Regions from separate parts of the Methylobacterium carpenticola genome, predicted to be linked through region 2. Evidence: riboswitches for the same ligand, from Rfam matches in the RefSeq annotation. Region 2 holds a riboswitch; the other holds the start of a gene.
What was found. Region 2 has a riboswitch for thiamine pyrophosphate ahead of thiC (phosphomethylpyrimidine synthase ThiC). Riboswitches for the same ligand answer to the same signal wherever they lie in the genome.

Region 1 (5,477 bases), 4.8 Mb from region 2:
GCTGCGCACCGAGACCACCAAGGAGCCCACCGACCGCACGGACGATCCCGTGCGCATGTACCTGCGCGAGATGGGCTCGGTGGAGCTGCTCTCGCGCGAGGGCGAGATCGCCATCGCCAAGCGCATCGAGGCCGGGCGCGAGGCGATGATCGCCGGGCTCTGCGAGAGCCCGCTGACCTTCCAGGCCATCATCATCTGGCGCGACGAGCTGGTCGATGGCCGGGTGCTCCTGCGCGACATCATCGATCTCGAAGCGACCTATGCGGGACCGGATGGCCGCGGCGGACCCGCCGAGGGCGAGGTGGAGAGCGAGGGCGACGCGCCCGAGGGCGACATGCCGCCGCCGGAAGGCGACGGCGACGAGGACGACCTCGAGAACAACGTCTCGCTCTCGGCCATGGAGGCCGAGCTGAAGCCGCGCGTGCTCGAGACCTTCGACGCGATCGCCGAGAACTACCGCAAGCTGCGCCAGGTCCAGGCCGCGCAGGCCGAGACGCGCCTGCAGGGCGGCGGCGCCAGCGAGACGCAGGGGCGGCAGTACAGCGAGCTGAAGAGCCGCATCGTCACCGACGTGAAGTCGCTCTCGCTCAACGCCAACCGCATCGAGGCGCTGGTCGAGCAGCTCTACGACATCAACAAGCGGCTGATCTCGCAGGAGGGCCGCCTGATGCGGCTCGCCGAGAGCCACGGCGTCGCCCGCGACGAGTTCCTGCGCCACTACCAGAGCCAGGAACTCGATCCGCACTGGGTCGAGCGGGTGGGCAAGCTCGGCGGCAAGGGCTGGAAGAACTTCGTCGAGAAGGGCGCCAACGGCATCGCGACCCTGCGCGAGCAGATCATGTCGCTCGCGTCCGAGACCGGCCTGGAGATCCAGGAATACCGGAAGATCGTCCACATGGTCCAGAAGGGCGAACGCGAAGCCCGGCAGGCCAAGAAGGAGATGATCGAGGCGAACCTCCGGCTCGTGATCTCGATCGCCAAGAAGTACACGAACCGCGGCCTTCAATTCCTGGATCTGATCCAGGAGGGCAACATCGGCCTGATGAAGGCGGTGGACAAGTTCGAGTATCGCCGCGGCTACAAGTTCTCGACCTACGCCACGTGGTGGATCCGGCAGGCGATCACCCGCTCGATCGCCGATCAGGCCCGCACGATCCGCATCCCGGTGCACATGATCGAGACGATCAACAAGATCGTCCGGACCTCGCGCCAGATGCTGCACGAGATCGGCCGCGAGCCGACCCCGGAGGAGCTGGCCGAGAAGCTGGCGATGCCGCTGGAGAAGGTGCGCAAGGTCCTCAAGATCGCCAAGGAGCCGATCTCCCTCGAGACGCCGATCGGCGACGAGGAGGATTCGCATCTCGGCGACTTCATCGAGGACAAGAACGTCGTCCTGCCGATCGATGCGGCGATCCAGTCGAACCTGCGCGAGACGACGACCCGGGTGCTGGCCTCGCTCACGCCACGCGAGGAGCGCGTGCTGCGCATGCGCTTCGGCATCGGCATGAACACCGACCACACCCTCGAGGAGGTCGGCCAGCAATTCTCGGTGACCCGCGAGCGCATCCGCCAGATCGAAGCGAAGGCTTTGCGCAAGCTCAAGCATCCGAGCCGGTCGCGGAAGCTGCGGAGCTTCCTCGACAACTGAACCGACCGAGATCCCGCCTCGTGGATCGCCGAACGGCCCGGTGCGCCCGCATCCGGGCCGTTCGCCTGCCCGCCGTCAGCGGCCTGGGCGCAGCCGCCAGCGGCGGCGGGTCCGGAGCGCGCAACCCGTGCCGAGGATCGACACCGCGGCGAAGGCCGCCAGCAGGGTGCTGCGGGAGACACATTCCCCGCGCCCGGGCCATCACTCCCAGGTTTTGCCCCCATGGCGTGATGCGTGCGCCACAAGCCGGCGAACAGCCGGAGAGATGCGTTGCCTGACGTGAGACGCTGACGGCCCGCGGGCCCGCCGCCCCGACAGCCGGGAGCGGACGGCGCAACGGGGCGATGGCGAAGCCTTGCCTTGGCCGTGAAGGCTGCCCATCTCCGCCGCATGTCCCACGCTCCGCCTCCTCACCGCTCTCATCCGCTGCCGACGGCGGAGGCGGACGGGTCCGAGGCGGGGGCCATCCCGATCGGGCTGTTCCGGGCCTGCGTGGCCCTGCGCGACTGGCTGCTCAGCGAGGGCGCGCGGCTGCCCGAATCGGGTGATCTCCTGGCGGGCCTCGCCCTGCGCCTCAACGATCTCGGCGTGCCGGTCGACCGGGCGACCACCGCCATCGATGCGCTCCACTCGGAATATACGGGCGTCGGCCGGTTCTGGACCCGCGAGGGCGGCGTGTCGCTGCGCCTGTTTCCGCACGGCGAAGCCTCGGACCGGGCGCTGGCGACGAGCCCCTTCGCGCATATCTACGCCACCCGCGAGTGGCTGCTCCTCGATCTCGCCGAGACGCCCGACGACCGCTTCACCATCATCCCCGAACTGAAGGCGGGCGGCTACCGCCACTACGTGGCGATCCCACTGTTCTTCACCAACGGCACCAACAACGGCGTCACCTTCGCGACCCGCTCCCCGCGCGGCTTCTCCAATGAGAACCTCGCCATCCTGCGCTTCATCGTGCCGACCCTGTCCGCCGTGATGGAGATGCGCGGCCTCAACACGCGGCTCGACCAAGTGCTGCGGATCTATGTCGGGGACGGACCGCACCAAGCGATCCTGTCGGGTTCGATCCGCCGGGGACAGGTGGAGCGGATCCGCTCCGCCATCCTGTTCGCCGACATGCGCGGCTACACGGAACTCACGGCCTCGCTGGCGCCGGAAGCCTCGGTCGATCTCCTCAACACCTATTTCGACTGCCTCGTGCCGCCGATCGAGAGCGAGGGGGGCGAGGTGCTGAAATACATGGGCGACGGCCTGCTCGCGATCTTCCGCGAGACCGGCGACGGGCTCGGCGGCGCGGCCCAGAGCGCGCTCACCGCCGCTCAGACCGCCCTGCGGCGCCTCTCCGAAGCGAATGCCGCCGGGCGCTTCCCGGCCCGGATCGCGGCGGGCATCGCGCTCCATCACGGCGAAGCGGCCTACGGCAATGTCGGCTCGGGGGCGCGGCTCGATTTCACCGTGATCGGGCGCGACGTGAACCTCGCGAGCCGGCTCGCCAAGCTCAACAAGGTGCTGGGTGAGCCGCTCCTGATGTCGAAGCCCTTCGTGGACTTCCTGTGGGGCGATCCGGAGCCCCTGGGCAGCCACCCGCTCGACGGCTTCAGTGAGGCGATGTGCCTCTACCGGCCGGCACGGAACGGTTGACGGCGGCCCGCGCCTCGCCCACATTCCGCCTGTTCCAGGGAGATCCCCGACAAGGGGCTGAGAAACCGATGGATCGGCGTCGCGCCGATCAGCGCGGAAATCCTTCGAACCTGATCCGGCTCATACCGGCGTAGGGATTGGACGGGGTCCGCGGACCCGAGCGCTTCACCGGTTTCGACGGCGCAGATCCAATCTCGACGGGCCACCGTGGAGACGAGGGTTTGCTGATGTCTGCTCCATCCCCGATCGGCCGGCGGCGTGCCGCCGGGCCCGACCCGGCCGCCGACCGTCTGCCCGAGCGGGCGGATGTGGTGGTGATCGGCGGTGGCCTGATCGGGCTGTCGATCGGCTGGCGGCTCGCGGAGAGCGGGCTCGCCGTGGCGGTGCTGGAGAAGGGCCGGGCCGGCGACGGCGCCAGCCTCGCAGCCACCGGCATGCTGGCGGCCGCCGCCGAGCACGAGCCGGGTGGTGACGCGCTCCTGCCCCTGGCCCTCGAGAGCCAGCGTCTCTGGCACCGGTTCCGCGACGATCTCGAAGCCGCCTCGGGCCTGCCCATCGACTACCGGCGCGAAGGCACCCTCGTGATCGCGCTCGGCCGCGACGAGGTCGAGCGCCTGCGTTTCCGCCACGAATTGCAGCGCCGGGCGGGGCTCGACGTCGCGTGGCTGCCCGGCCCGGCGGTGCGCGAGCGCGAGCCGTCCCTCCGCCCCACCGTCACGGCGGGGCTGTTCTGCCCCGAGGATCATCAGGTCGACCCCGCCCGGGTCATGGCGGCCCTGCGGCTCGCTCTGCGCGCGGCCGGCGGCCGGCTCGTGGAGGATTGCCCCGTCGAGGCCCTGGATCGGGCCGGCGGGCGCGTCGTCGGCGTGCGCACAGCGGCCGGGTTGGCCCGGGCCGACACGGTCGTCCTCGCCTCCGGCGCCTGGGCCGGGGAGGGGAACCTCGTGCCCGACCTCGCCCTGCCGGTGCGGCCGCTGAAAGGCCAGTCCGTGGCGCTGAAGGCGACCCCGCGCAGCGGCGCGCTGAACCACGTGGTCTGGACCGAGCAGATCCACATGGCGCCGAAGAGCGACGGGCAGCTCGTGGTCGGCGCCACCGTCGAGGAGATCGGCTTCGACGCCACCCTCACGGCGGGCGGCCTGTTCGCCATTCTGGAGGGCGCACGCCGCGCCTTCCCGGGCGTGGAGGAGATGAGCGTCGAGGGCGTCTGGAGCGGCTTCCGGCCGACCTCGGACGACGATGCGCCGATCCTCGGCGAGGCCTTGCCCGGCCTCGTCCTGGCGGTGGGGCACCACCGCAACGGCTACCTGCTGGCGCCGGTCACGGCCGCCGCGATCCGCGATCTCGTCCGCGGCGGCGCGCTTCCCGCCACCGCCACTCCCTTCGGCCTCGGCCGCTTCGCGCGTCCCGGGCTCCCCCTGCAGAGGATCCCATGAAGCTCACCGTGAACGGCGAGGCGCGGGAGAGCGCCGCCGCCACCCTCGACGCCCTCTGGCGCGAGGAAACCGCGGATCTCGACTTGGCCGGCCCGCAGGGCTTCGCCATCGCGCTCAACGGCGCGGTGGTGCGCCGCCCGGACTGGCCGGCGACGGCGCTCGCCGAGGGCGACCGCGTCGAGATCGTCCGCGCCATGCAGGGCGGCTGAGGCACCGCCCCTCGCCTGAAGCGTTACAGGAGTTTGCCCATGACCACCGTCACGCCCCTCGATCGCGGAGCCGACGACCCGCTGGTGATCGCCGGGACGCCCCTGCGCTCGCGCCTCCTCATCGGCACCGCGGGCTATCCGACCCAGGCGATCATGGCCGAGGCCGTGCGCGCGAGCGGCGCCGAGGTGGCCACGGTGTCGATCCGGCGCGTGTCCCTGCGCGGCCACGGTTCCGACACCGTGTCGCTGCTCTCCGGATTCCGCTTCCTGCCGAACACCGCCGGCTGCGAGACCGCCCGCGACGCGGTGATGACCGCCGAACTCGCCCGCGAGGCGCTCGGCACCAACTGGATCAAGGTCGAGGTCATCGGCGACCGCGAGACGCTCTATCCGGATGCCGCCGAGACCATCGAGGCCACGCGCCAGCTCGTCGATGCGGGCTTCGTGGTGCTGCCCTACTGCAACGACGACCCCGTGGTGTGCAGCCGCCTCGCCGATCTCGGCGCCGCCGCGGTGATGCCGATGGGCTCGCTGATCGGCTCC
Region 2 (5,477 bases):
CAGGGCGGTGGCGACCGGCTCTGCCCAGCCGTCGTGGGGCGCGGGAGCGCCCGCGGCTTCGTCTTGCAGCATGATCGTGATCTCGCTTATGTCGCGCGGACGGCTGACACACCCGAGGGCGGGCCGTGCGGATGTATCCGGCCCGGCGTCTTAAGGGGCGTTCCCCGATGGGGTCAATGTGGGCATGCCGCGCACCACCCTCAAGTTCCTCGCCTCAAGTTCCTCGACTGACACGGAGACCGGACGATCATGCTGCGGGAGCGCCTCACCGCCGAGATGAAGGAGGCCATGAAGGCTGGCGACAAGGCGAAGCTCGCCACCGTCCGCCTCATCCAGGCCGCCCTCAAGGACAAGGACATCGAGGCCCGCGGCCTCGGCAAGGAGCCGCTCTCCGACGAGGAGATCCTCGGCGTGCTCCAGAAGATGATCAAGCAGCGCAACGAATCGGCCACGCTCTACGAGCAGGGCGAGCGTCCCGAACTCGCCGCCGCCGAGCGGGCCGAGGCCGCGATCATCGCCGCCTTCCTGCCTCAGCAGATGGACGAGGCCGAGACCCGCGCGGCGATCGAGTCCGCCATCGCCGAGACCGGTGCGGCGAGCCCGAAGGACATGGGCAAGGTCATCGGCGCGCTCAAGGCGAAATATACCGGGCGGATGGACTTCGCCAAGGCGAGCGGCCTCGTGAAGGGCCTGCTGGCGGGCGGCTGAGACGGCCTCGGGCGGGCCCGGATCACCGGATCGGGCTCGCCGACCCGGTATGGGTGACGCGCTGAGACAACCATGGGAGAGGAGCCCCGTGCTCCTCTTCCCACGCCCGTTCAGGCGGAGGCCGGCTCATGCACGCCGGCCGGTGCCGGCCGCGCCCGCTCCGGCACGATGTGGAACGCCTTCGGGCGCACGAACAGGAACCGCGCCGGCGTGTCGCGCACCAGCCGTTCGATCACCAGCGGAACCGCCACGGCAACCACCGTCACCCCGAGCGAGGCCACGCCCACATCCGGGATCGCGCCGGTCTTCAGGAGCGCGATCCGGGTCGCGGCCATCGGCAGGAAGAAGGCGAGGTAGATCACGATCGAGCGCTCGCCGCAGTGGCGCAGGGCCGCCGTGACCGGGCCGCCCGCGCGGGTGAGGAGCGCCGCGCTCGCCACGATGGCGAGGGCCCCCGCCGCGCCGAGGAGCAGGCTCACCCCCGGCAGGCTCGCCAGGGTCGGGAAGCCGGGCAGGGGCGAGGGCGTGAAGGCCAGGACCCCGTCGACCAGCGCCCAGGCGGAAAGCCCGGCGAGGGCCGGCGCGGCGCGGCGCCGGGCGCCATCCGCCAGCGCGAAGATCCGCTCGGCGAACAGCGCCCCGCCCAGGAAGTAGACGTAGCGCTCGCAGAACTCGTCGATCACGAGCCAGCCGGTCTCGATCGGCAGGATCTCCAGGACCGCGGCGGCCCCGAGGAGGAGCGGCCAGGGCACCCGGCGCAGGAGCTTGGTGACGACCGAGAAAACCGCCAGCAGATAGATGAACCACAGCGTCGAATAGGGCTCGACCAGGGCGTGGGCGAGGTGGAGCGCGAAGGCGCCGGGGCCGGCACCGTCCGTGATCGGCCCGTACTTCACCGCCGACTGGATCAGCGTCCAGAGCAGGTAGAAATAGGCGAAATGCACGACCCGGCGGTCCGCGAAGAGGCGCCACTCCCGGTCGAGCACCCGCCCGACGAACAGCCCCGAGAGCAGGAAGAAATCCGGGATCCGGAACGGCTTGGCGAAGGCCACGACCGCGTGCAGGAAGCCCTCGCCCCCCATGGCCTCGCCGACGCCGAGCGTGGAATGCATCATCACCACGAGGATGATGCAGATGCCCTTGGCGACATCCACCCAGGCGAGGCGGCCGGACGGGCGGGCGGATGGATCGGACATGCGGGGTCTCGGCAAGCTCGGACGCGGGTCGGCCCATCGTCGCCCCGCAGCCGTAAAGGCCTCCTGTCGGATCTCGTGAGAATTGCGGGAAGGTTGACGGGATCTTCCGCTCAGCGTGGTTGACGTTTGGCGTCGCGGCGCGAGCGGGTCAGGCGGGTTGCGGCGTGGAAGTCGTCGGGCTTGGTGCGCACCCAGGCCAGGAACCGCGCGATCTCCGGATCGTCGCGCAGGCTCGCGACGTCGGCGAGGCGGCGGGCGATCTCGGCCTCGCTGTAGCGGGCATGGATCGCGGAATGGCAGATCTGATGCAGCTGCACCGTCCCGCCATGGGTGCCGCCCTTCAGCTTCGGGGTGAGGTGGTGGCGGCTCTGGCGGGAATGCGGCGGGATCCGCCGCTCGCAGAGCGGGCAGATCACCGCGGCCGGAACGGCGGGGCCGTGTGTCGCCGGATCGTCGTCCCGCCACCGCCGTTCCCGCCGTCCCACCCGCCCGCTCCGCTCGAAAACCCTGCCCGATGTGGGGGGCGCAGGGATGTCCCGCGAGGCCCCGCGCTGCGGCGGATGGCGCGCGATTGACAAACTCGCGACGGCCAAGGAGAGTTCGGATGTTCCGAGGGGAGCCCCGCAAGGGGCTGAGAGTGGGCTCGACGCGCCCTGACCCTTGAACCTGATCCGGTTCATACCGGCGGAGGGACAGGAACCACGATGCGAGACGCCCCCCGCGACACCACGGTCACTGACCGGATCTCCTCGAACCCGGGAGAGATCCATGAACGCCCCCGTCATTCCGCCCAAAGGCCTGCCGCAGAGCGTGACCACCGGGCCCATCGCCGGCTCCGCCAAGGTCTATGCCAGTCCCGAGGGGCGGCCTGACATCCGGGTGCCCCTGCGCGAGATCGCCCTCAGCGATCCGTCCGAGGCGCCGGTGCGGGTCTACGATCCCTCCGGCCCCTACACCGAGAGCGACGCCCGGATCGATCTCGCCGCCGGCCTGCCCGAAACGCGTGCGGCCTGGATCGCGGCCCGCGGCTACGGCACGGTGACGCCCCGCGCCGTGAAGCCCGAGGATAACGGCTTCGTCGGCGAGGACCGCCTCGTCGCGCCGTGCCCGGCCGCGCGCACCATCCGCAGGGCGGCGCCGGGCCAGATCGTGACCCAGTACGAGTTCGCCCGGGCCGGGATCGTCACCGAGGAGATGATCTACGTCGCCCACCGCGAGAATCTCGGCCGCCGGGCGATGCTGGAGCAGGCCGAGGCCAAGCTCGCGGACGGCGAGAGCTTCGGCGCGGCGGTCCCGCCCTTCATCACGCCGGAATTCGTGCGCGACGAGGTCGCCCGCGGCCGCGCCATCATCCCGGCCAACATCAACCACACCGAACTCGAGCCGATGGCCATCGGCCGCAACTTCCTGGTCAAGATCAACGCCAATATCGGCAACTCGGCCGTGACCTCGTCCGCCGCCGAGGAGGTCGAGAAGATGGTCTGGGCGATCCGCTGGGGCGCCGACACCGTCATGGACCTCTCGACGGGCCGCAACATCCACAACATCCGCGGCTGGATCCTGCGCAACGCGCCCGTGCCGATCGGCACCGTGCCGATCTATCAGGCGCTGGAGAAGGTCGGCGGCGACCCGCTCAAGCTCGACTGGGAGGTGTTCAAGGACACGCTGATCGAGCAGGCCGAACAGGGCGTCGACTACTTCACCATCCATGCGGGCGTGCGCCTCGCCCACGTGCCGCTCACCGCGCGGCGCGTCACCGGCATCGTCTCGCGCGGCGGCTCGATCATGGCGCGCTGGTGCCTCGCCGGGCACCGCGAATCGTTCCTCTACGAGCGGTTCGAGGAGATCTGCGACATCTGCCGGGCCTACGACGTGTCGTTCTCCCTCGGCGACGGCCTGCGCCCGGGCTCGATCGCGGATGCCAACGACGCGGCGCAGTTCGCGGAACTGGAGACGCTGGGCGAGCTGACCAAGGTGGCCTGGGCGAAGGGCTGCCAGGTGATGATCGAGGGCCCCGGCCACGTGCCGATGCACAAGATCAAGGTCAACATGGAGAAGCAGCTGCGCGAATGCGGCGAGGCGCCGTTCTACACGCTCGGCCCGCTGACCACCGACATCGCCCCCGGCTACGACCACATCACCTCGGGCATCGGCGCGGCGATGATCGGCTGGTTCGGCACCGCGATGCTCTGCTACGTGACGCCCAAGGAGCATCTCGGCCTGCCGAACCGCGACGACGTGAAGACCGGGGTGATCACCTACAAGATCGCCGCCCACGCCGCCGACCTCGCCAAGGGCCACCCGGCCGCGCAGCTGCGCGACGACGCCCTCTCCCGCGCCCGGTTCGACTTCCGCTGGGAGGACCAGTTCAACCTCTCGCTCGATCCCGACACCGCGCGCGCCTACCACGACGAGACCCTGCCGAAGGACGCCCACAAGGTCGCGCATTTCTGCTCGATGTGCGGGCCGAAATTCTGCTCGATGAAGATCACGCAGGACCTGCGGGCGGACGTGCTGGCCATGGAGGCGGCCGGCACGGTGGTGGGGGCCGCGCCCGGGCTGAGCGAGGCGGACCGGGCCGCCGGCATGGCGGCGAAATCGGCCGAGTTCCTGGCCGAGGGCGGCAAGCTCTACGTCGACGCCGCGCCGTGATGACGGAGGGCGGCGCCGCGCGCGGCGCCGCCCTCGGAGCGGGCTCCGGCGATCGGCGACGCTTCCGCCGCAAATCAACTGCGCCGCGTTAACTTGCCTTTAACACAACTAATCAGTTGTGCCGGCCCGTTAAGGACCGGGTAGGGACGAAGGGTTTCTGATCCCGACACATGAACTCAAGGGGATTCTCGATGCTCGAGATCCGGTCCTGGCCGGCGCCGTCCGCGCCGGCCCCGATCGAGGCGGAACCACCGCCGACGGAACGCCCGGCCAGCCGCGGCGCCGAGAAGGCGCCGCTCGACGAAGCCGTCACGCTCGACCTCAGCCCCGAGGCGAAGCGCATCATCGCGGACGGCGCACCGGCCGAAGCCGCGCAATCGCAGGTGCGCTACCGGCGCGACGTCGACGCGCAGCAGATGGTGTTCCAGGTGATCGATCCGTCCTCGGGATCGGTGCTCGACCAGCTTCCGTCCGAAGCGGCCCTGCGCGCCAAGACCTATGCCCGCGAGACCCAGGCCGCGCAGACCACGCCCGTCGGCACGACCGTCGCCCGCGAGGCCTGAGCGCCCCGGCCGCCCTCAGGCCAGCGCCATCAGGAAGCGCTCGATCAGTTCGAGGGCCCGCTCGGTCATGGCGAGCGGGTAGCGGATGAAGACGTGGCATCCACCCGTATAGACTGCCGTGTAGCCGCCGTTGTTCGCGGCCGCCCAGCGCATCGACATGAACAGGGTGTCGTCGAGGAGCGGGTCGCGGGTGCCCACCGAGAACAGGGCCGGGGGAAGCCCCTTCAGGTCGGCGTAGAGCGGCGAGACGTCCGGCGAGCGGCGCGGCACGCCCTCGGGCACGAACCCGTCCGCGAAATGACGTATGTCGCGCGAGTTGAGGACGAGGCGCTCCTCGCCCCAGTTCCGGGCGCTGGCG

Region 1: another riboswitch for thiamine pyrophosphate. It lies ahead of thiO (glycine oxidase ThiO); the one in region 2 lies ahead of thiC (phosphomethylpyrimidine synthase ThiC).

Annotation. Positions count from the first base shown of each region.
Region 1 is NZ_JBHZEO010000001.1:6,192,198-6,197,674, reverse strand. Features, by position in the region: gene rpoD (RNA polymerase sigma factor RpoD) at 1-1,648, shown strand, start outside; gene ACE101_RS28720 (adenylate/guanylate cyclase domain-containing protein) at 2,039-3,289, shown strand; TPP riboswitch at 3,317-3,444, shown strand; gene thiO (glycine oxidase ThiO) at 3,517-4,725, shown strand; gene thiS (sulfur carrier protein ThiS) at 4,722-4,934, shown strand; gene ACE101_RS28705 (thiazole synthase) at 4,974-5,477, shown strand, end outside.
Region 2 is NZ_JBHZEO010000001.1:1,342,543-1,348,019, reverse strand. Features, by position in the region: gene carA (glutamine-hydrolyzing carbamoyl-phosphate synthase small subunit) at 1-72, opposite strand, end outside; gene ACE101_RS06495 (GatB/YqeY domain-containing protein) at 250-708, shown strand; gene ACE101_RS06490 (acyltransferase family protein) at 819-1,904, opposite strand; gene ACE101_RS06485 (HNH endonuclease family protein) at 2,015-2,389, opposite strand; TPP riboswitch at 2,507-2,615, shown strand; gene thiC (phosphomethylpyrimidine synthase ThiC) at 2,673-4,556, shown strand; gene ACE101_RS06475 (flagellar protein FlaG) at 4,748-5,119, shown strand; gene ACE101_RS06470 (alpha/beta hydrolase) at 5,135-5,477, opposite strand, start outside.